DNA from 4 places in the Cryobacterium sp. Sr8 genome. Region 4 is predicted to be linked to each of the others. Evidence: riboswitches for the same ligand, from Rfam matches in the RefSeq annotation. Region 4 holds a riboswitch; each other region holds the start of a gene.

Region 1 (5,630 bases), on a different contig from region 4:
CGCGCCGGCAGCCTGACGACCTGCCCCAGTCCGTCGGCCAGGTCCGTCGGGTCGACGGTGACGAAGAGGACAACAGCCGGGAGCCCGATCGCGAGCACGCGCAGCAGCGTTGCCACGGCCAGTTCGACCGACCCGTCCGTGATCTGGATGAGGCCGAACTGCCAGTATTCGGCGCCCGCTGCCTGCCCGTAGAGCAGCGTGGTCAGCCCGGCGGCCGGTGCGGCCAGCCAGACGGGGAGGGTGCGGAGCACAAAGATCCGAAAGGACATCCCGGCCCAGAAGAACAGGACCAGCTCGCAGGCCAGGGCGACGGCGGCCGAAACCCAGTCGATGGTCAGCACGAGCACCCCCGCGAGGAGGAGCGCCGCCGCCAGCTTGGCCACCGGGTTGACCCGCAGGATTCCCCGGTTCCCCGGCGTCGCGGTCGCGGTCGCGGTCACAGCGTCACCAGGCGGTCGGGCCGGGCATCCAGGCTGCCGGCCAGGCGGTATTCGCTGTCGGCCAGTGCCGCCACGAACTCGGCATCGTGCGACACGGCGACCACGGCGGTGCCGGCGTCGATGAGCTCCGCGAGCAGGGCCACGATCTCCCGCCAGGTGCGGAAGTCCTGGCCGAAGGTGGGCTCGTCGAGCACGAGCACACCGGGCCGGGTGGCCAGGACCGTGCCGACCGACAGCCGGCGCTTCTCGCCTCCGGACAGGGTGAACGGGTTCGCCTCCGCGAGGTGGTCGATTCGCAGCCTCTGCAGCAGGGTGTCCACCCGGGCAGAGATCACCGGCTCCGGGAGTCCGAGCGCGAGGGGCCCGACGGCCAGCTCCGCTCGGACCGTGCCGGCCACGAACTGGTGCTCGGGGTCCTGGAACACCGTGCCGATGCGGGTGAGCAGTTGGCGGGACGTCCAGCGGATCGGTTCGGCCGGGGCTCCGCCGGACAAGCGCGGGTCCGCGAGCACCCGACCGGCGGCCGGCTTCAGAAGGCCGGCCAGGGTCAGGGCCAGCGTGGACTTCCCCGCCCCATTCGGTCCGGTGATGGCCAGCGCGGCCCCCTCGATGACCTCAACCTCGATGTCGCGTGCGACGACCGCATCCCGGGTACGCGCGATGGCGAGCGCCTGCGTTCCGAGGAGGCGAGCGGATGCCTGCGGCGTCCGGCGCCGCGCGGGGAGGTCGTGCGCGATGCCCGGAACCCACACCCCGGAAGCCGACAGCCGGTCGCCCTCCGCCGGGAGCACATCGCCCGGCCGGCCGTCGGCCAGGACTCCCCCGGCCGGGTCGAGCACGATGACGCGGTTGACGAGGTGCTGCCACACGCCGACCCGATGCTCGATCACGACGAAGGTGGCCTCCGTGTGCTCGAGCACCCGGGCCACCGATTCCCGCACTTCCAGCACGCCGGACGGATCGAGGTTGGCCGTGGGTTCATCGAGCAGCAGCAGCCCCGGACGCATCGCCAGCACTCCGGCCAGGGCGAGGCGTTGCTTCTGTCCGCCGGACAGCGCGGAGGTGGGGTGGCCGAGGGGCAGGTCGAGTCCGACCATCGCGAGCGAGTCGCACACCCGGCGCCAGATCTCCTCCCGCGGCACACCGAGGTTCTCGCAGCCGAACGCGACGTCGTCGCCGACCCGGGCGAGGATCACCTGGGAATCCGGGTCCTGCATCACCAGCCCCACCTGCCCGCGCGCGTCGGCCGGACTGCTCCCGTTGACGAGGAGCCGCCCCCGTTCCTCGCCTTCCTCGGCGGCGCCGATCACCCCGGCCAGGGCGTGCACGAGGGTGGATTTCCCCGCCCCGGATGCGCCGAGCAGCAACACCCGCTCGCCCGGGTCGATGCGGAGGTCGAGGTCCCTGACCGCCCACGCCCGCCGTCCGGCATGACGCCAGCCCCAGCCGGAGGCGTCGATCGACGCCCCCGCAACGCGGAGGTCTGGTGCTGCCGGCGGCGTCATCAGTGCGACTAGACGTCGGCGCGAATCTCGCGACCCGCGGCGAACCGGCCGAGTGCCCCCGTCCTGGCGAGGCCGCGCATGGCCAGCCAGGACAGCAGCCCGGCGATCACTGCGCCGGACACGACGGCGGACACCGTGTAGATCGTCGCGAACGCCGCGGCCGAGCCGGGGTACCAGAGCACCAGGTCGTTGATCGCGAGGGCCAGGCCCGCCCCGGCGCCGGCCAGGACGGCGACGTACGCACGGTAGTTGGCGTAGAGGAACACCGCGAACACCAGCTCCGCACCGAGTCCCTGGGCCAGCCCGGAGACGAGCGTGAGCGGACCCCACTGGTTGCCGATCAGCGTGGACACGACGGCAGCGAGAAGTTCGGTGTAGAGCGCGGCCCCTGGCTTGCGAATGATCAGGCCGCCGAGCACCCCGGCGAAGAGCCATCCGCCGCCCAGGAGGGCCTGCAGGCCGGGAAGGAGGGGCGTGAGCGGGGCGCTGAGCGGAACGTAGGCGGTGTTCCAGGCGAAGAAGATCAGTCCGCTGGCGACGCCGATGACGCTGGCGACGACGATGTCGACGACCCGCCACCTCAGGTTGCGCGGCTTGCGGGCCGTCGTCTGGGCGGGAATCCGGGGGGTGGTTGTTGCATGCACTTGTCGTGCCCTTTCCGTAGTGAATACAGGGCACGGGTTACGAGATTATTTGCCTCCCTGCGCTGGCATGATCCAGATCAGGTTCGACGGTCGAAGCCAGGTAGCTTCCTCTCAGCCCGGTCAACCGGACTCCCGTGTTCGCTTCGATTATAGACCCGCCTAGACTCGCAGGATGGAGTCCACCGGCGTCGGCGCACCCGGTCGCCCCGGATGAGCGTCGCCGTCCCCCTGATCCTGGCCGCCGTCCTGCTGGTGCTGATGCGATCGTTCATCCTGCGCCGACGCCGGATCCGCCGAGGGCTCCCGGTGCGTGGACCGTGGCGGCTGCCCCGGCTGGGACGGCGACGACGGTCCTAGCCGCGTGTACGCTGGATACTGGTGAGCCGGGAAGTCTGGTCGGCATTTCATTCAGTGCGCCCGGAACTCGAGCGCAGAACGTGTGCCGAAACCCAGAGGATTTCCCCTGTGACTCAACCATCGCTCACCCCCCAGCCTTCCGCCAGGGCCCGGATCTTCGGCCGCAGCAGCTACCCCGAGTACCTGCGCGTCGCGTCGATCCTGCGCAAGGAGACCGTGGGCGGCGCCCTGCTGCTGGCCGCAACCGTTGTCGCGCTGGTCCTGGCCAACACCCCGGCCGCGCCCTTCTACTTCGCCCATCGCGACTTTGAGGTCGGCTATGAACCGTGGCACCTGAGGCTCAGTCTCGGCACCTGGGCCGCGGACGGCCTCCTGGCCATCTTCTTTTTCCTGGCCGGGCTGGAGCTCAAACGTGAATTCGTGGCCGGCGAACTGCGCGTCGTCAGCCGTGCCGTCGTGCCCGTCGCGGCCGCGGTCGGCGGGGTCATCGTCCCGGCACTGGTCTTCGTCGCGATCAACCTCGGCGGCGGCGCCGGCGCCCTGCGCGGCTGGGCCATCCCCACGGCCACCGACATCGCCTTCGCCGTCGCCGTCCTGGCCGTCATCGGTTCCCACCTGCCGAGCGCCCTGCGCATCTTCCTGCTGACCCTGGCCGTCGTGGACGACCTGCTGGCGATCGTGATCATCGCGCTCTTCTACTCCGCCGACATCCAGGTCGTCCCGCTGCTGCTCGCGGTGCTGCCCCTGGCCCTCTACGCGTTCCTGGCGCATCGATACTCGGAGTTCTTCGTGGCGCGGGCGTTCGCGGCGTGGCTCATTCTGCTGCCGCTGGGCGCCATGACCTGGGCGCTCGTGCACGGTTCGGGCATCCACGCGACCGTGGCCGGCGTTCTCCTCGGCTTCGCCGTTCCGGTGCTGGCCCGCGGCCGGGACGGCGGCACCGGCGACGGCGCGGGCCTGGCCGAATCCTTTGAACACCGTTTCCGCCCGCTGTCGGCGGGGGTGGCCGTGCCGATCTTCGCGTTCTTCTCGGCCGGCGTCGCCATCGGCGGCGGCCAGGGCCTGGTGGATGCGCTGAGCGACCCGGTGGCCCTCGGGATCATGGCGGCGCTCGTTCTCGGCAAGCCGGTGGGGGTCCTGCTCGCCACCTGGCTGGTGACGAAGACCACCAGGGCCTCACTCGACCCCGACCTGGCCTGGGTGGACATCGTCGGAGTGGCCGTGCTCGCCGGGGTGGGGTTCACGGTCTCCCTGTTGATCAGCGAGCTCGCGTTCGGCCACGGGAGCGCGGAGGACGACCACGCCAAGGTGGCGATCCTCTCGGGCTCGCTGCTGGCGGCGCTGCTGGCCACCGTGCTGCTGCGCGCGAGGAACCGCCACTACCGCCGGATCCAGGAGAAAGAGAACACGGACGCCGACCTCGACGGGGTTCCCGACGTCTTCCTGCCCGAGCCGGGCCGGGAAGCGCCCGCCGGCTGACCGTCGGCGCGGCCAATCCCCGGCGCGGCTTACTTCTTCAGCGCGGCTACTTCTTCAGTGCGCGGATCACGCGGGAAAGCGCGTGGCCGGCGACCCAGACGAACGGGATCGCCACCACGAGCAACGAGACGACGTTCGGGTCGAAACGCACCGTGTTGCCCGTCTTGACGTAGGCGCCGATCGGCACGGACATCCCGCCGCCGCCACCGCCCGCGGCCCCGCCTTCGGTCTCCCCGGCGTCACCGCCGCCGAAACCATACTGGACGAGTGCCACCGGGACGAGCGTGACTCCCTCCACCTGGATCGGATCGCCGTAGGCCGATCGCACACCGACGGATCGAGCATTTTCTGCGAGCTTCAGCACAAGGTTGGTCATGCCGCTCAGGTTACCCCCTGTCGGGTTTGAGGTGCGAGGCCGGCTTCACCGCGCCACGCCCGAAGCGCGCGGTCACCGTGTCAACGGCGAGTTCCGCCTCGCGCCAGTCGTCGTCGGGATCCCACAGGCCGAGGCCCGCTCCGTCCCCGGATCCCAGCTGCTCCACGCGCACCCCGATCAGCCGCACCCGGATTCCGGAGGCCGCAAGGGCGTCGAAGACGGCGACGACCTCCTCGTAGATGCGCCGGCCCACGTTGGTGGGCTCGGGCAGGGTGCGCGAGCGGGTGACCGTGCTGAAGTCGGCGTAACGCACCTTCAGCACGACCGTGCGGCCCACGAGGCCGGCGCCGCGGAGGCGGGCGGCCACCGCATCCGCCTGCCGGAGAATCTCGCTGCGCAGGCGGGCGACATCCGTCACGTCGTGTTCGAAGGTCACCTCATGGCCGATGCTCTTTTCCTCGCGGTCCACGCTGACGGCGCGAGGGTCCCGCCCCCAGGCGAGGTCGTGCAGCTTGCGGCCGGCCGCCTCCCCGACCCCGGCCTGGAGCACGGACAACGGGGTGTTCGCGATATCGCCGATCCGCTTCAAGCCGAGCCGCAGGAGGGTCTGCTCGGTGGTCGCCCCGACGCCCCAGAGCGCGCCGACCGGCAGCGGATGCAGGAAGGCGATCGTGTCGTCGGCGGGGATGACGAGCAGGCCATTGGGTTTCGCCCGGCCGGACGCGAGCTTTGCGACGAATTTCGTGGACGCGGCCCCGACCGAGCAGGTGAGCCCGGTCTCGGTCTCCACCCGCCGCCGGATCAGCGCGCCGATCTCGGCGGGAGAGCC
Region 2 (5,630 bases), on a different contig from region 4:
CGGGCCTTCGGCCGCCAGACCGAGACGATCTTCGAACCCGCGTCGCTGCTGCCGTTGCTGGTGACCAAGCCCGGAGCCTGGGGTCATTCCCCGTTACGGGCCCTGGTCTCAGAGCCCGTGCGGGACTGGCTTGATATGGCCACGGCCACCAACCGGCGCCGGCTCCTGAACGCCGTGGACGCCGCGTCGGGATCGGCCGGTTTCGACGCTGCGATCCGCGCCGCCGACCTGCTGATCCAGCGCGGAGATGCCCCGGACATGGCCGCGTTGGGCATGCTCGCCCGCCGGCTCGCTGACGGCACCACGCCGACGGTAGAGAACGTGGATTTGAGCGTCTATGACATCTTCACCACCGTGAACACTATGACCGGAGAAATCGCATGAGCCTGGTCACCGTCCACGACATCATCGAGACCGGCCGGCAGTCATCATTGACCGGCACGGTGCTGGCGGAATGGGCCGAGAAAGGCACCCCGAAACAACGCGAATACCTCCACGGAATGCTCCTGGCCGAGCACGAATCCCGGCAGGAATCACGCCGCCAACGACTGCTGACCGCGGCACGTTTGCCGGCGTTGAAGTCGCTGAGCGGGTTTGACTACTCCAACGTCAAGTTTCCCGAAGACTACGGCCGTGACGCGCTGACCTCGCTGGAGTTCATCAACCAGGCCGAAGACCTCGTCCTCTACGGCGACGTCGGCACCGGCAAAACACACCTCGCGACCGCGCTGGTAGCCGCCGCCTGCCGCGAAGGGATCCCAGCACGCTTCTTCACCACGTCCTCGTTAGTCATGCAGCTGCGCCGCGCCAAAGACGAAGGCCGCCTCGACCGAGAGCTGGCATCCATCGCGAAGAACAAGCTCGTGGCCATCGACGAACTGGGATATCTACCGATCGATACCGAGGGCGCCAGGCTCCTGTTCCACGTCATCGCCGACGGCTATGAAAAACGAAGCCTGATCATCACCACGAACCTCGAGTTCTCCCGATGGGGAACGGTGTTCGGCGACGACAACATGGCCGCTGCCGTCATCGACCGCATCGTTCACCACGGCCGGCTCCTGCAGTTCCGTGGCGAGTCCTACCGGGTCAAACACGCCCTCATGAAATAGCCCCCGTAACCGCGCCAGCCATGACTAAAACACATCGACAGCAGAAGGAATCATCCATGAACGATGCAGAAACGCGGCCCTCGCACCCCTTCGGGTGCACCCTCGAAGACGACCTGAACATCCTCACAAACGGCGCCGACACGGGCTGGTGGGACGACAACGGACGACCAGCCCCATGGCCTGCCGACTTCCTCGATCCCGAAGCGGGATGGAGCAACGGAAACACCGACGCCCCCGCCGATGACGGCGACGAAAACGAACCCGGAAACCGGACGTTCTGACCACCGTGCTCAACTGGCCGGAAACCACGCCACACTGGCAGGTTTCTTATCGCTCAAATGGCCGGCTTCAAGTTGACAAAACACACGCTTCGACGGGCAGGTCAGTGTCTTCTGGGAGAAACACGGGCCGAGCTACCGAGACCTGTACCCCGAGGCCCCCTCAGCCGGATCGGCCCTCTCCTGCTCGGAAGGCGGCGTCCTGGGCCTGCTCTGCGCCGCCATCGGCGGGGTGATGGCGGCGGATGCGGTCAAACTGATCACCGGAGCCGGACGGACACTGCTGGGACGCGTACTGCTGTTCAACGCGCTGGCCTCGTCCTGGCGGGAGATCACGATTGCCAGAGACCCCGCCCGCAACCCGATCACCGAACTGGTCGACTACGAACGACTCTGCGGGGTTGCCCCGCGAGACGAGGCGGGCGACGCCCGCGCCATCACCGTTCGGGAATTGCGCGACCGCCTGGCAGCCCGGGACGCCGGTCACCAGGACTTCGACCTGATCGACGTCAGGGAAGCGGCGGAATATGCGCTTGGCCACATTCACGGATCCCGGCTGGTTGCGCAGGGTCGCATCCTGTCGGGCGAAGCGCTCGGCGAACTTTCCCGGAATCGGGACATCGTCCTGTACTGCCAGGCCGGGAGCCGTTCGCATGACACGCTGGCCGAGCTGCAGCGGCGGGGCTACGCACGGACGACACACCTGCAGGGCGGCCTGCTGGCGTGGGGAAAGGTCATGGGGGCTGGCCTGCCGATGCGCCAGGCGGAATCGACCGGTAGGGTTGATGGTTCAACCACTAACCACGGGAGCTCGCACCAGCGAGCTGAGAGGACGGCCAGGGCCGTCGACCGTTGAACCTGTCCGGGTAATGCCGGCGTAGGGAGATCTGCAGAATGCGAACAAACGACGCTACAACTGTGTCCACAGTGACCACTGGAGCCATCTGGGGAAGCACGAAAAGGTACGAGTTGGTACCCGGATTCCCGGGGATGACCGTACCGGTCCGGCGGGTGAACCTGAGCAACGACGAGCACTTCGACCTGTACGACACCTCGGGCCCCTACACCGACGAGGGCACCGAAATCGATCTGGATGCCGGATTGCCGAAGATGCGGGACGAGTGGGAGCGACCGGAGCCCATCGACGGCGCCGCCACGCAGCTGGTCTGGGCCCGGGCCGGAATCATCACGCCCGAGATGGCGTACATCGCCGCCCGGGAAGGGTTGCCTGCGGAACTTGTGCGGGACGAGGTCGCCCGCGGCCGGGCGGTCATCCCGGCGAACCACAAGCACCCCGAGAGCGAGCCCATGATCATCGGCAAGGCGTTCGCCGTGAAGATCAACGCAAACATCGGCAACTCCGCAGTCACCTCGTCAATCGCCGAAGAAGTCGAAAAGATGGTGTGGGCCGCCCGCTGGGGCGCCGACACGCTGATGGACCTGTCAACGGGCAAAGACATTCACCTGACCCGGGAATGGATTATGCGCAACTCCCCCATCCCCGTAGGCACCGTACCCCTGTACCAGGCGGTCGAGAAGGTCAACGGCGACCCGGCCAAGCTGACCTGGGAAATCTACCGCGACACCGTGATCGAGCAATGCGAGCAGGGCGTCGACTACATGACGGTCCACGCCGGAGTGCTCCTGCGCTACGTGCCGCTGACGGCCAAGCGGGTCACCGGAATCGTGTCGCGCGGCGGGTCGATCATGGCCGCCTGGTGCCTGGCCCACCACGAGGAGAGTTTCCTCTACACCCACTTCGTCGACCTGTGCGAGATCCTGCGGCGCTATGACGTCACATTCTCCCTCGGTGACGGGCTCCGCCCCGGCTCCATCGCCGACGCCAACGACGAGGCCCAGTTCGCCGAGCTGCGCACTCTCGGGGAACTGACCAGGATCGCGAAGTCGCATGGCGTGCAGGTCATGATCGAGGGTCCCGGGCATGTGCCGATGCACAAGATCGTGGAGAACGTGAGGCTGGAGGAAGAGCTCTGTGAGGAGGCCCCCTTCTACACGCTCGGCCCGCTGGCAACCGACATCGCGCCCGCCTACGACCACATCACCTCCGCCATCGGCGCGGCCATCATCGCCCAGGCCGGGACGGCGATGCTCTGCTACGTCACGCCGAAGGAACACCTGGGGCTGCCCAACCGTGACGATGTGAAAACGGGAGTCATCACCTACAAGATCGCGGCTCACTCCGCGGACCTGGCCAAACAGCATCCGCGGGCCCAGGAACGCGACGACGCCCTCAGCAAGGCACGGTTCGAATTCCGCTGGAATGACCAATTCGCGCTATCCCTGGACCCCGACACCGCCCGCAGCTTCCATGACGAGACGCTGCCGGCAGAGCCCGCGAAGACCGCCCACTTCTGCTCCATGTGCGGGCCGAAATTCTGCTCCATGCGCATCTCCGCCGATGTCCGGGCGTACGCGGAAGAGAATGGGCTCTCCAGCCTGGAGGCGATCGAGGCGGGGATGGCCGACAAATCCGCGGAATTCGCCCGCATGGGCAGCTCGGTGTACCTGCCGATCAGGGCGATCTGAGCATCGCTCCAACTGCCCCGCCGATGATCTTCAACGTCCTGAGCATCGCCGGCACCGACCCCAGTGGCGGTGCCGGCAGCCAGGCGGATCTGAAGACGTTCTCGGCCCTGGGCGTGTACGGCGCGAGTGTCATCAGCGCGGTGGTCGCCCAGGACACCCAGGGGGTGGCAGCGAGCCACCACCTTCCCCCGGCCTTTGTCACCGCACAACTCGACACGCTTTTCGACGACGTTCGCATCGATGCGGTCAAGATCGGCATGCTGGGCACGGCCGGCATCGTCGCGGCGGTCGCGGCCACGCTCCTGCGACATCGGCCGGCCTTCATTGTGCTCGACCCGGTCATGGTCGCTACGAGCGGAGACCAGTTGCTCGCTGGCGACGCGCTGGCCGCGCTGAGAGAGGAGCTCCTGCCTGTCGTCGACCTCGTCACGCCGAACCTGGCAGAGGCCGCCGCCCTGCTTGGCGAGGACGAGGCAGCAGTCAGCGAGGAGGAGGCGCTCGGCCAGCTGGAGCGGCTCCATCGGCTGTGCCCTGGCGTGCTCATCACGGGCGGTCACCTCGGCGGCGCCGAGAGCGTGGATCTCCTCCTACTGGACGGGACGATCACCCGGCTTCGTGCTCCGCGCGTGCCGACCCGGAACACGCACGGCACGGGCTGCACACTCTCGGCGGCAATCGCGGCGCTGCGTCCCCAACGCCCGGATTGGGCTGGCGCGGTGACGGATGCGAAGGACTACCTGACAGGCGCCCTGCTCGCCGCGGATGCCCTCGACGTCGGCCACGGCCACGGTCCGGTGCACCACTTGCATGCGCTGTGGCCCCGAGGCGCCTGACCGGGCCCGCTCTGGCGGCATGAGTCCGAGACGGTTCGTTCTGACCCGCGCGATCGGTGCAGGTAAGACGCCCACCTCATCAGAGCACACCGTTCGAGTCGACTTGCGGTGGCATTGCTTTGTGGAACGAGCGCCCACCGCGATTGCCGTGGGCCTTAGCTATTTCCCCAGGAGTCAGTCCGTTCGAAACCCCGTTCCGAAACGGCTCGCGCTGCCCGTTGGCGACCGGCTGAACCTGCAGACAATATCCGTGGGATTGCGAGATCGGCCTAGCGTTCGGCTCTGACCCCGATCGGTGAGTTGTTCGTCCTCGGCCGTGCTCCGTGCTCAACCAGCAAGTTCCTGATGCGATCACGCGCTGTTGTGGGATCGTCAGTGGTGGCGCCCGCGCGCCCGGTGCCGACGTCGTGCAACGGCTCCGCACGGCGTACCACGTGACCGGCATCCTGATTCAGCGTGAGAGTGCCAAGATGATCTAAGCGTGGTTCCAAGGAATGAACCGGGAACTGGGCGACAGGTACCCCGCAGCTCTTTTGCGTGTCGAGCCGCTGGACGAAATCGGCCAGACAGTCATCGCGGCCGCTCGCTCCTTTGCCGCCAACGGATAGCCGCCGACTCAAGATCGCCGAGCGCGCGGACTCCCCGCACCGGGACTAGCCGACGGATCCCCGTTGGCGATCATCCGATCGCATACCCACCATTCTGTGGGGGAGAGTTCGGCTATACCGAGATCACAGCGGTCCGGCCCATCTTTGCCCATGTCGTCTTCGCCCACGTCGCCCCCGGTTGCACAGGAGACACCAATACACTCCGGCGGGATGAAGCCGTCAAGGGTTTTGTGACCACTTTGGGGCGGCAGT
Region 3 (5,630 bases), on a different contig from region 4:
GGGCATCCCGCAGCAGCTGGTGCACACCTCCCGCAGACACCGCGGCTGACCCGTCTTCGCGTTGGGTGGCACCGAGAACGACCGTTCCGTCGGAGCGCGGAACGAGGTAGACGGGAAGGCCGCGAACGAGGCCGCGGATGGTGGCGGTGAGGAGAGGGCGGAGATGCTCCGGGACGCGCAGCCGGAGGATCTCGCCGTAGACCGGGCGCAGCGGCAGCGCCAGCCAATCCGGCAGCCCGCCCAGCCGGGCGGCGGCCAGGCCGTTGGCAACGATGACCTCGCCCGCCGTGACCGTGGAGCCGTCCGCCAGGGTGACCCCGACAACGCGGGAGGAAGCATCCGCCGGATTCTCGTGCACGAGCCCGGCCGCGTTCTGCCTGAGGAACGCGTCGTGGGTCCAGTGGTTCGCCGCCGCGGCCTGGCCAATGGCGGATTCCAGCCGGTGCGCCAGCAGCCGGGGGTCGACCTGGTGGTCCTGCGGGGTGTTGAATGCGCTTGACAGCTGCGGGCTGAGCAGGGGTTCGTGGGCGCGTGCTGCGCGGATGGTCAGCGGTTCCACGGCCAGACCGTGCCTGAGTTGCGCCTCGCGCAGGTCGGCCAGCGACCGCCGGTCTGCCGCGTCGGCGCCAACGGTGATGGTCCTGGTCGTCCGGTAGCCGGCGTCAGCGGCGGCCACACCCAGGGACTCGACAAATGCCGGGTACAACGCCGCGGAAGCCAGCGTGAGCTCGAGCAGGTCTTCCTCCTGATAATGCAGCTCGCTGACGGGAGCCAGCATCCCTGCGGCGGCATACGTAGCCCCGGTGGCGGGCGCGGGGTCGAGGACGGTGACGGTGCGGCCGGATCGCGCGGCCGTCCAGGCTATCCCCAGCCCGATGATGCCGGCGCCAATGACGACGACGTCCACGGCGCGCTCAGCCATGAACCCGGTGCATTTCGGTCTGGGTCCGGAATGGGGCCGACTCGCGGAAATCGCCTTTATGGTGGGTCACATGGATCATGATCACGCCCGGCTGTACCTGTGCACCGACGCCCGGAAGTCGCGCGGCGATTTCGCCGAGTTCCTCGATGCCGCCTTCGCCGGGGGTGTGGACATCATCCAGCTCAGGGACAAAACCATCGAGGCTGCGGAGGAACTGGAGCTCCTCGAGATCCTCCGTGACACCGCAGAGCGTCACGGGAAGCTCTGGGCCGTCAACGACCGGGCCGACATCGCAGTCCTGGCCGAGGCCCCGGTTTTCCACATCGGGCAGAAGGACCTGCCGCTGGCCTCCGCCCGCAAGCTGCTCGGTGAGACGGCCGCGATCGGCCTCTCCAGCCACACGCCGGAGCAGATCGACGCCGCCCTGGCCGCCGAGGCGCTGGACTACTTCTGTGTCGGTCCGGTCTGGGCCACGCCGACGAAACCGGGGCGTGCCGCGGTGGGGACCGCGCTGGCCGGGTACGCGACTGAGAGGATCAGAGCGACGGGAAGCAACCTGCCCTGGTACGCAATTGGCGGCATTGACCTGACCAACATCGAGCAGGTCGTGGTGGCCGGCGCGACTCGCGTCGTCGTGGTTCGCGCGATCACCGAGGCGGATGACCCGACGGATGCCGCGCAGCGGCTGCTCGCTCACCTGCCCCCGCTGCGCTAGCCGCTCGTCCGCTCTCATGACGAGGCGCCCGCATGCAGCCGGGGCGCGTCGAAGAAGTCCAGCTCGCACCGCGAGGACTGGGCAAACGCCGTTCTCATGGCCGCTCGCTCCTGGGCCGAGGCGTTGCCCGCCGCCTCGTCGGTGAAGGCGATGGCCTGCCGGGTGGCCGCGGCGAAACCCTCGTCGGCGTAGGTCTCGAGCCACGCCGCGTAGGGGTGCACGCTGCCGTCGCCGCGAGCAAGGAACCGGGCATGGAGCCGGTCGCCCACGTCCGCGTAGAGCCAGTAGCACGGCAGGATCGCGGCCACCAGGACCGCATAGCTGCCCTGCACGCTGGCGGCCAACAGGTGGTCCAGGTAGCCCTTGGTGACGGGGCCGAGTTTCCGCGGCGCGGTGTCAGCGCCCAGCCAGGTGCGGTGCAGGTCTGATTCAACTTCCAGGCACACCCGGGCGGAGTTGGCCCAGAACAGCTGGGCGGACTCGGTCGGGGCCAGGGCGCTGGCCCGGGCAAGCACGCGCGAGTAGGTGTTCAGGTAGAGCGCATCCTGCGCCAGGTAGTAGGAGAACTCCGCTTCGTCGAGGGTCCCGTCGCCGAGCGCCTCGATGAACGGCAGGTCGAAGATGGCCGTCCGGGTGGGTTCGATGTCCTGCCAGAGACTCCGGCTGAATTCCTGCCCGACCGGAGCCTTCCCGGCGAAGAGCCGGTGGAAGTGGTGGATCGGCCCGTTGCCTGCGCCGACCTCCAGGTCGTCCGCGTGCACCAGGGCGTCGTGCAGCCAGGCCTTGACCTGCGCCAGCGAGTCGGCCCAGTCCCCGGTCCGCGCCTGCACCGTGGCCATGGCGGAGGACAGCGAACAGCCGGTGCCGTGCGTGTTGCTCGTCTCCACCCGGGGCAAGGCGAACTCCACCACGGTGTCCGCCAACAGCCCGTGGCTGTTGACCAGGGCGTCGGGGCAGCTCTCGCCGGTGAGGTGTCCCCCCTTGACCAGCACAGTGACCCCGGTCGCCGCCGACAGGCGCCGGGCCTGCTCCACCGCCTCCGACCAGTTTTCGGCCGGCGGCTCCCCCAGCAGCACGGCCAGCTCCGGCAGGTTGGGCGTGACCAGGTCGACGAGCGGCACCAGATTCCGCAGGGCCTGCTCCGCGGAGGGCTCCAGCAGCCGGTCGCCGCTGGTGGCCACCATGACCGGGTCGAGCACGACGAGCGGTGGGCGGTTGGCCTCCAGCCAGGACCGCACCTCCCGGATGACTGCGACGTCTGCCAGCATCCCGATCTTGACCGCATCGATCGACACGTCCTCGCTCACCGCGTCCAACTGTTGCCGGAGGAACTCCACCGGGGGAGTGTGCACGGCGCGTACCCCGCACGTGTTCTGCGCCACGAGGGCGGTGACCACGGCCATCCCGTAGCCGCCGTTCGCGGCGATGCTCTTCAGGTCGGCCTGGATGCCCGCGCCGCCCGTCGGATCGGTCCCGGCGATGCTCAGCACCCTCGGCGTGGCTCTCAACTCGAGGCCTGGGGCGGCGTGCGTGTTCATCTGCGACATCCCTTCGCTAGTGCTAACTAGACAGGTTCAACGGGTTTCATCTCAGCTCCCGCATCCGGCGGAGCACCCCGTGTCAATCTGGAAAGCCTACAAGACCGTTCCCCGGGAGCGGCGCGGATTACGGCCAGGCGGCCTGGAGCAGGATCGGCGTGCCGGCCACGATGAGCCCCAGGGCGAGCAGAGCGGAGTCAGCCGGCAGCCAGGGTGCGGGCTCGGCCCAGGTCCGGCGGACGCCTGCGCTGCGGCCGGCCGAGAAGCCGCGCGCCTCCATTGCCACGGCCATCCGGCCCGCCTGGCGCAGCGACTGCACCAGCAGGGCGAAGGTCATGGCCGCCGCTTGCCGGCTCCTGGTGCTCGGTCCACGCCCGGCGTCCAGTCCCCGCACCCGCCGGATGCGGCGCAGCTGGTCCCACTGCCGGCCCAGGCCCTCGAAGCGTTGCAGCGCGGCGACGGCCGCGACAACGGGTCGCGCGGGCAGCCGGAGTCGCTGGGCGAGGTGGTCACCGAGCGCGAACGGATCCGCGGAGCCCGCGAGCAGAACTCCGGGCAGCACGAAGAAGGCCACCCGCAGGCCGGCCGTGACGCCCGCCAGCGGGTCCTGTCCCGTGCTGAGCAGCCAATTCGAGAACCCCACGGATGCGACGGCGAGCAACCCGGGGATCAGCCGGACGGACGGACGAGCCCAGCCGAAGACCAGCGGAGCCAGGAGCAACTCGACCGCGACGCACGCCGCGGCCACACGGACATCGGTGATGGCCAGCCCGCCGACGATCAGCAACAGGGATGACCCGAGCAGCGACAACGGCCCACAGCGTCTCGCGAGGCCGGTGGGGCGGGGCCGGCGGCGGGGCACAGGTGCCGGTGTGTGCGCGTCGCCGCTGCCCTCGGCCACGGCGGATGCCCCGACCGGCGTCGCCGCGGCATCCGTCAACGCCCCCCTGCCGTGCTCGAGGTGGATCCTTCGGTCGGCCAGTGCGATGAGCAGAGGATCGTGGGTGGCGACGACGACGGCGACGCCGGCGGCCCGGGCGGACAGGATCAGCCCGGTCACGGCAGCCCAGGTGTCACGGTCCTGCCCGACCGTCGGCTCGTCGAGCACCAGCACCGACGGCCCGTGGGCGAGCGCTCCGGCGAGCGCAAGCCGCCGGAGCTCGCCACCGGAGAGCTCGTGCGGGTCGGCGTCCCGCAGCGCCGACAGGCCGAGCGCCTCGATCAGGCCGTCGGCTCGCTGCGCGGACGCCTTTTCGTCCAGGCCGAGCGCCCGGCTCGTGCTCAGCACATCATTCAGGACCGTGCGGGCGACCACGGCGAGTTCGGCATGTTGCGGCACCCAGCCGACACGACGTGCGAGGTCCGTGGACGACCACCGGGCCGGGTGCGGGCCGACGCCGGCGGCCAGCTCCCGTCCCGCGCTCACCGTCCCGGAGGTGGGCAGCTCGAGGCCGGCCAGCAGCGCAGTGAGCGTCGACTTGCCTGCTCCGCTGACGCCGACGATTGCCAGGACCTCGCCGGAACGAACGCTGGCGTCGACGCGCGAGAGCGCCTGCACCGAGGCAGGCACGGCCTGGCCCCCGGGCGACGCAAGCCCGGCGCGCGGACGGCGGACCACGCCGACGGCATCCGCCCGGATCACAACCGAACCGACCGGCCCGCCCGGCAAAGCCGGAAGGCACAACTCCGGAGGCAACCCGCGGGGAACAGGGGCCGGGAGGCCCGGAGCCCAGACACCCTGCAATGCCGGCGCCGCGCCGCGCTCCAGCAGCGTCTCCGCAACGGTGCCGTCTGCGCTGATTCGTCCGTCGGCGTCCAGGATGATCACCCGGTCGACCTCGTCGAGCCAGGGGTCGAGGTGGTGTTCGACCAGCACCATCGTGGCGCCCGAGGCGCGGCCCGCCACCCAGATCGCCGCGCGCACCGTGTCCGCGGCCGAGCGGTCGAGCATCGAGGTGGGTTCGTCGAGCAGCACGAGCCGGGGGCCCAGTGCGAGCACGCCGGCGAGCGCGAGGCGTTGCGCCTCGCCGCCGGACACCGCGTCCACCGGATGGTCCGGGCCATAGGGGAACCCGACCGCGTCCAGCGCCTGCTGCACCGCGGTCCAGATCTGCTCCAGGGGCAGGCCGGCGTTCTCCGGGCAGAAGGCCACCTCGCGTCCCACTCGAGGGGCGACCATCGCGTCCGCCGGGTCCTGCACGAGCAGCCCGGCCGGGGCGCCATGCAGGTGCGGGTCCCGGCCGTCGACGCCGATCGATCCGGCGAGGTCGCCGGCATCCGTCGTGGTGAGCACGCCGGCCAGCGCGCGCAGCAGGGTCGACTTACCGGAGCCGCTCGGTCCGGCCAGCAGGATGCGCTGCCCCTCCTCGATCTGCAGGGTCACGTCGTGCAGGACCGGCGTTGCACGCCCGAACGGGCGCCAGGTCAGCTCGTGCACCTCCACCCGCGCTCCGCG
Region 4 (5,630 bases):
TTGCGTGGCCATTGGCGGAGTCTTGCTGGACGACGTGGGCGAGCTGCGCCGGGCGCGGGCGGCAGGTGTCGCAGTGGTCTCCGCGATCTGTGCCGCCGCGGACCCGAAACGGGTGGCCGAGGATTTTGTGGAGGAGTGGAACCGATGATTCGTACCGTCCTGCCGCGCACAGTACCCCGAGTTCTGAGCATCGCTGGCACCGATCCAACAGGTGGGGCCGGCATCCAGGCGGACTTGAAGAGCATTGCCGCGCAGGGCGGCTACGGGATGGCCGTCGTCACCGCGCTGGTTGCCCAGAACACCCACGGGGTGAGGTCGGTGCATATTCCGCCGGTGGCCTTCCTTCGTGAACAGCTCGATGCCGTCAGTGACGACGTCACTATCGATGCGGTCAAGATCGGGATGCTCGGCAATGCCGAGATCGTTCAGGCCGTCGATGACTGGTTGGAGAAGGTGAAACCGCCGGTGGTGGTGCTTGACCCGGTGATGGTCGCCACCAGCGGCGACCGGCTGCTCGAGCCGGCTGCAGAAAGCGCCATGATCCGGCTGCTCAGCCGGGTCGACTTGGTCACACCGAACCTGGCGGAATTGGGGGTGCTGTTGGGAGAGCCGACCGCTTCGACCTGGCCGCACGCACTCGAGCAGGGCAAGCGACTCTCGTCGGCGCATAAGGTCATTGTGCTGGTCAAGGGCGGCCATCTAGAGGGTGCCGTGTGCCCGGACGCGCTGGTGGATGCCACCGGCCAGCTGCCCGCCGGCCGGCAGATGATTGAGGTTGCAGCCGATCGGGTGGACACCGCCAATACCCACGGAACCGGATGTTCGATGTCGTCGGCGATGGCGACATTGCAGGCCCGGCTCGGGGACTGGAGCGTCGCGTTATCGATGACTAAGTCCTGGTTGCAGGAGAGTCTGGAACACGCCGACGAACTCGAGGTCGGTACCGGGCGTGGTCCTATCCACCACTTTCATCGGTTGTGGGCAGGCGGGCCGCCCCAAGGCTGACCCGCACTGTTTCGGGGCCGGCCAGCGCGCCGGTCAGCACGAGCGCTCCAGCCAGTGCGAGCAGCGCTGCGACGGCGCCGTGGTCGCCGAGCACATTCTGCAGGGCCGGCAGATAGTACGGGTAGAGGGCTGGAATGACGATGGAAAGGCTATAACCGACCCCGTAGCCGCTGGAGCGCACGGCAGTCGGGAAGCGTTCGGCCAGGTAGGCGCCGACCGGGCCGTAGCCGGAAACGGTGACGATCTGCAGCGCCACGACCAGCAGCACCAAAGCCGTGGTGCCGGCGGCGGTGAAGACGGCTAGGAAGATCACCGGTCCCAGTACCGCTGCGATCAGGCCGAAGCCGATGAAGAAAACGCGGCGGCCGGTGAACGTCGACAGGTGCCCACAACCGGCCATGGTGAAGGCGCTTGCGGCGGTGCCGCACATCATCGCGAACGTTATGGTTTGTGCGCCCACGTCGGCATCGGCGCCGAGTTGCCCAGTCAGCACCGGGATGGCCATGTAAGTCAGCAACCACATGCCGCTCATCAGAATGAATACCTGCCACAGCGCCCGGCGGTGTTCGCCGATGAGAATTTCCTTCAGCGGGTTCGTGCGGCGTGGGGTCTGGGTCCACATCGGGGAATCCTCAACCCGGGCACGATAATAGGCGAGCATTCCAAAAGCGAGCACGGCGCCGAGCAGGAATGGGATGCGCCAGCCCCATGCGTTGTAGCTGGCGGTGTCGAGCGTGCCGTGGAGTACGAACACCAGGCCGGCGATGGTGGCGTTGGCCCAGGGTGACATCCACATGATCAGCCCGCTGACAAGCCCTCGCCGTTCAGGTTCGGACCATTCCATCGCCAGTGGAACAGCCGAGGTGTATTCACCGCCGAGAAAAATTCCGCCGAGAAAACGCAGCGCCAGGATCAACAGGAGCGATCCTGCACCGAACACGGCGTGGCTGGGAACCAGTGCGATGAGCAGTGTCGTCAGCGCCACGCCGGTGAGTGCGACCTTGGTCGTCGCCGTGCGGCCGATGCGGTCGGAGATCGGACCGAAGATCGCTGCTCCTATCGGCCGCCCGAGCAGCGTCGCGACAAAGATCAGTCCGGCGTTGCTGACCAGGTTTTCCGACCCGAAAAGATGCGCCGCTGCTGGCGTCAGGGCGATGACGGGTAGGAAGATGTCGAATTGGTCCACATAGTTGCCGAAGATCCCGCCCCGTATGGCGCGGCGCATGCCTGGCGGTGCAGACGGTGGCAGTTGAGCGGGGGCAGAGGCGGGGTTGGGGTGGGCGTAACGCATCAACTTCACTTCCTTTGCCGGCATTACCCGGTAGGTTCAACGGTCGAAGCTGCCTCAGCTTCCTCTCAGCCCCTGCAAGAGGGCTCCCGTGTGGACGAGGAACAACGTAGCACTCTGTGTCAGGGGCTGCGTTTAGCCATGTTTGCGTTCGGCCATGTTCTGGCCCCTTTTTTCTGGTTGTGATTGTCTGCAAGCGCGCGGCGAGAGTGGGGATCTGGCGGCGACCTCGTCGGAGTCGTAATGGTGCTGTTCGATGACTTGGTACGCACGCATGGAGTGTGAACCAACACGTTGTTCGTCCAGGCTTGGCTGTTTCTTGGTTACACTCGTCTTGAACACGGGAGTCCGGTGAGCCGGGCTGAGAGGAAGATTATCAATCTTCGACCGTCGAACCTGATCTGGATCATGCCAGCGCAGGGAGGCAATTTTCTCACACCCGTGCCCTGATATTCCTGCAATCAAGGAGGGCACGACAGTGCAACTATCTCTACTCAAAAGTGCGCCTTCGTCGTGGGTGACGGTGGGCGCGCTGGCTCTTGCCGCGGCGACAGTTCTGAGTGGCTGCGCCTCAGGCTCGGCGACTGGCACCGCCTCGTCTACCGCGTTGACTCCGGTGACCTTCGCCTTGGACTGGACACCGAACACCAATCACACCGGGCTGTATGTCGCTCTTGAGAAGGGCTACTTCACGCAGGCGGGGCTTGAGGTGAAGGTGCTCCCATACAGCCAGTCATCCACCGACGCACTCATCAACGCCGGCTCAGCTGACTTCGGTATCAGCTTCCAGGACGCGGCCACCTTCGCGGCGGCAGCGGGTGTGCGCAACATCTCGGTGATGTCGGTGCTGCAGCACGACGCTACGGCGATCGGGGTCCTGGCCAGCCGCGACGACATTCGCAGCCCCAAGGACCTCGACGGCAAGACCCTCGGCATGGCAGACCCCAGCGCAACTTTCCCCACCGAGGCTGCGGATGTCATCAAGAACGACGGTGGAACGGGCGAGTTTAGGAAAATCACGCTGGGCACCTCCGCCTATGAGGCCCTCTATGCCGGCAAAGTTGACTTCACCTCGGCATTCACCACCTGGGAGGGCATCGACGCCGCTCTTCGCGGCACCCCGATGAAGTTCTTCGCTCTGCACGACTATGGCCTACCGGACCAATACTCGGTGATCGTCGAGGCAAACCGGGACTGGACGGCCAAGTACCCTGCCGCCACTGCTCAGTTCGTCCAGGCCCTGCAAAAGGGGTACCAATACGCCGCCGACCATCCAGATGCCGCGGCGAAGATTTTGATCGACGCCAACCCCGGTGCCTTCGAAAACACGGAACTCGTGTACCAAAGCCAGGAAAAACTGAGCGCTTCCTACCTCAAAGACGCCAACGGTAAAGTAGGCACTCAAACGGCAGACACCTGGCAGCAGCTGGCCGATTCCCTCTACCGTGCCGGCCTCTTGGCCGACGAAGACGGCAAACCGCTCACAGCGCCGCTGGACACGTCGACACTGTTCACTGAGCACTACCTCAGTGAAAAATAGCATCACCGTGAAGCGGGCTACAGCGCCCCGCACGACTGCACTCTCGGCGCTAGCGCCTCCCGCCGCGATCCTCACCGCGCTCGTGATCACCTGGCAGGTGGCGGTGACGGCAGGCGGAGTGCAGCCGGCGATCCTGCCCTCCCCGCAGCGCATTCTTCAGCAGGGCTGGGAGGCCCGCACCACGATCTGGGACAATACGCTCCCCACCCTGCAGGAGACGTTTCTCGGCTTCGCCGTCTCCCTGACCGTCGCTTGGACGCTGGCAATCCTGATCGATTTTTCGCCATGGCTGCGGCGAGCACTGGTGCCACTGCTGGTGGCATCCCAAGCTATACCCATCATTGCGATCGCGCCGCTGATGATCATCTGGTTCGGATTCGGAATGCTGCCCAAAGTCATCGTCATCGCCCTGGTGACATTCTTTCCGGTCACGGTCGGACTGATTGACGGCTTCAACCGCACCGATCGGGACGCGATCAATCTGCTGCGCAGCATGGGGGCTAACCGGTGGAAGCAGTTCGTGTACGTGCGTCTTCCGTCGGCGCTTCCCTCGTTCTTCACGGCCCTTCGAATCGGAATCGCCTACGCCGTCACCGGTGCCATTTTTGCCGAGTACGTCGGCGCCGAGCGAGGCCTGGGCATTTATATGGCGGTGATGAAGAACTCGTTTCGCACCGATCTTGTGTTGGCTGCCGTTGCGGTGACCGCGTTCGTGAGCGTGTGCCTGTTCCTGTTGACCTACGTCGCCGAACGGGCGATCATCCCTTGGCATTCGAAGGAACGCAGGAGCTGGCATGGCTGAGGCGACTCCCCCGAAGATCGAACTGCGCGGAATAGGTAAGTCGTTTCCGCTCGGCCACGGGCAGGTACGGCCGGTCCTCGACGACATCGCCTTCTCGGCGCGGCCGGGCGAATTCGTTGCCGTGATCGGTCCGAGCGGATGCGGCAAGAGCACCATGTTCAACATCATGGCCGGCCTGGAGACGGCCAGTTCCGGCGAGGTCTTAGTCGACGGGGATGTCGTCACCGGTCAACACGAACACTTCGCATACATGCCGCAGAAGGATTTGTTGTTCCCGTGGCGCAGCATTCTGGAGAACACATCCCTCGGCCTCGAGGTTGCGGGGGAAACCAAGAAGACCGCCCGAGCACGGGCGGCCAGTCTCTTTGCGGCCTTCGGCCTGTCCGGTTTTGAAGATGCACATCCTTTCGAACTCTCCGGAGGCATGCGCCAGCGCGCGGCCTTGCTGCGCACCGTGGTGCAGGGCAGAGATGTCCTGTTGCTGGACGAGCCGTTCGGGGCCCTGGACTCCCTCACCCGCACCGACATGCAGTCCTGGTTGCAGGGGGTGTGGTCCCAGAACGCCTGGACTGCGGTGCTGATCACCCACGACATCCGTGAGGCGATTTACCTCGCCGACCGGGTGGTCGTCCTCAGCGCGCGGCCGGCATCCGTGCGGCTGAACCTGACCATCGACCTGCCCCGGCCGCGCGAGCTGTCGATGACCACCTCGGCAGAGTTCGCCGGATACGAACGCACGCTCCTGGCGACCCTGCACGAGGAAACCCTCTCGCCCAGAGGACCCTAAACCGCAGCGCCGATCGTGGGTCGTTCCAGCCCCAGGTGCCCACGTAAGGTATCCGCGGTATAGCGGGTGCGGAACAGACCGCGCCGTTGTAACACAGGGATCACCCGGTCCACGAACTCATCCAATGATTCCGGCAGCAGCGGCGGCATCACATTGAAGCCGTCCGCGGCACCGGAACGAAACCACAACTCGATTTGGTCGGCGATCT

What was found. A riboswitch is a leader RNA that binds a small molecule or an ion and turns the genes downstream of it on or off. The one in region 4 is predicted to bind thiamine pyrophosphate.
Region 1: it holds a riboswitch for thiamine pyrophosphate, as region 4 does, so the genes downstream of both, E3T54_RS06205 (ECF transporter S component) here and E3T54_RS05060 (MFS transporter) in region 4, are expected to answer to the same signal.
Region 2: it holds a riboswitch for thiamine pyrophosphate, as region 4 does, so the genes downstream of both, thiC (phosphomethylpyrimidine synthase ThiC) here and E3T54_RS05060 (MFS transporter) in region 4, are expected to answer to the same signal.
Region 3: it holds a riboswitch for thiamine pyrophosphate, as region 4 does, so the genes downstream of both, thiD (bifunctional hydroxymethylpyrimidine kinase/phosphomethylpyrimidine kinase) here and E3T54_RS05060 (MFS transporter) in region 4, are expected to answer to the same signal.

What each region holds. Positions count from the first base shown of each region.
Region 1 covers NZ_SOHO01000038.1:16,827-22,456, forward strand. The annotation lists gene E3T54_RS06195 (energy-coupling factor transporter transmembrane protein EcfT) at 1-440, opposite strand, end outside; gene E3T54_RS06200 (ABC transporter ATP-binding protein) at 437-1,945, opposite strand; gene E3T54_RS06205 (ECF transporter S component) at 1,954-2,589, opposite strand; TPP riboswitch at 2,627-2,735, opposite strand; gene E3T54_RS16730 (hypothetical protein) at 2,800-2,946, shown strand; gene nhaA (Na+/H+ antiporter NhaA) at 3,046-4,425, shown strand; gene E3T54_RS06215 (hypothetical protein) at 4,472-4,801, opposite strand; gene E3T54_RS06220 (DNA polymerase IV) at 4,812-5,630, opposite strand, start outside.
Region 2 covers NZ_SOHO01000005.1:4,941-10,570, forward strand. The annotation lists gene istA (IS21 family transposase) at 1-384, shown strand, start outside; gene istB (IS21-like element helper ATPase IstB) at 381-1,112, shown strand; gene E3T54_RS00235 (hypothetical protein) at 1,169-1,393, shown strand; partial or broken gene E3T54_RS00240 (rhodanese-like domain-containing protein) at 1,536-2,060, shown strand; TPP riboswitch at 2,184-2,291, shown strand; gene thiC (phosphomethylpyrimidine synthase ThiC) at 2,285-3,937, shown strand; gene thiD (bifunctional hydroxymethylpyrimidine kinase/phosphomethylpyrimidine kinase) at 3,961-4,770, shown strand.
Region 3 covers NZ_SOHO01000043.1:74,684-80,313, forward strand. The annotation lists gene thiO (glycine oxidase ThiO) at 1-922, opposite strand, end outside; gene thiE (thiamine phosphate synthase) at 993-1,637, shown strand; gene thiD (bifunctional hydroxymethylpyrimidine kinase/phosphomethylpyrimidine kinase) at 1,652-3,175, opposite strand; TPP riboswitch at 3,167-3,265, opposite strand; gene E3T54_RS08885 (ATP-binding cassette domain-containing protein) at 3,303-5,618, opposite strand.
Region 4 covers NZ_SOHO01000030.1:4,163-9,792, reverse strand. The annotation lists gene thiE (thiamine phosphate synthase) at 1-148, shown strand, start outside; gene thiD (bifunctional hydroxymethylpyrimidine kinase/phosphomethylpyrimidine kinase) at 145-1,005, shown strand; gene E3T54_RS05060 (MFS transporter) at 956-2,320, opposite strand; TPP riboswitch at 2,289-2,396, opposite strand; TPP riboswitch at 2,624-2,733, shown strand; gene E3T54_RS05055 (ABC transporter substrate-binding protein) at 2,772-3,833, shown strand; gene E3T54_RS05050 (ABC transporter permease) at 3,823-4,635, shown strand; gene E3T54_RS05045 (ABC transporter ATP-binding protein) at 4,628-5,422, shown strand; gene E3T54_RS05040 (LLM class flavin-dependent oxidoreductase) at 5,419-5,630, opposite strand, start outside.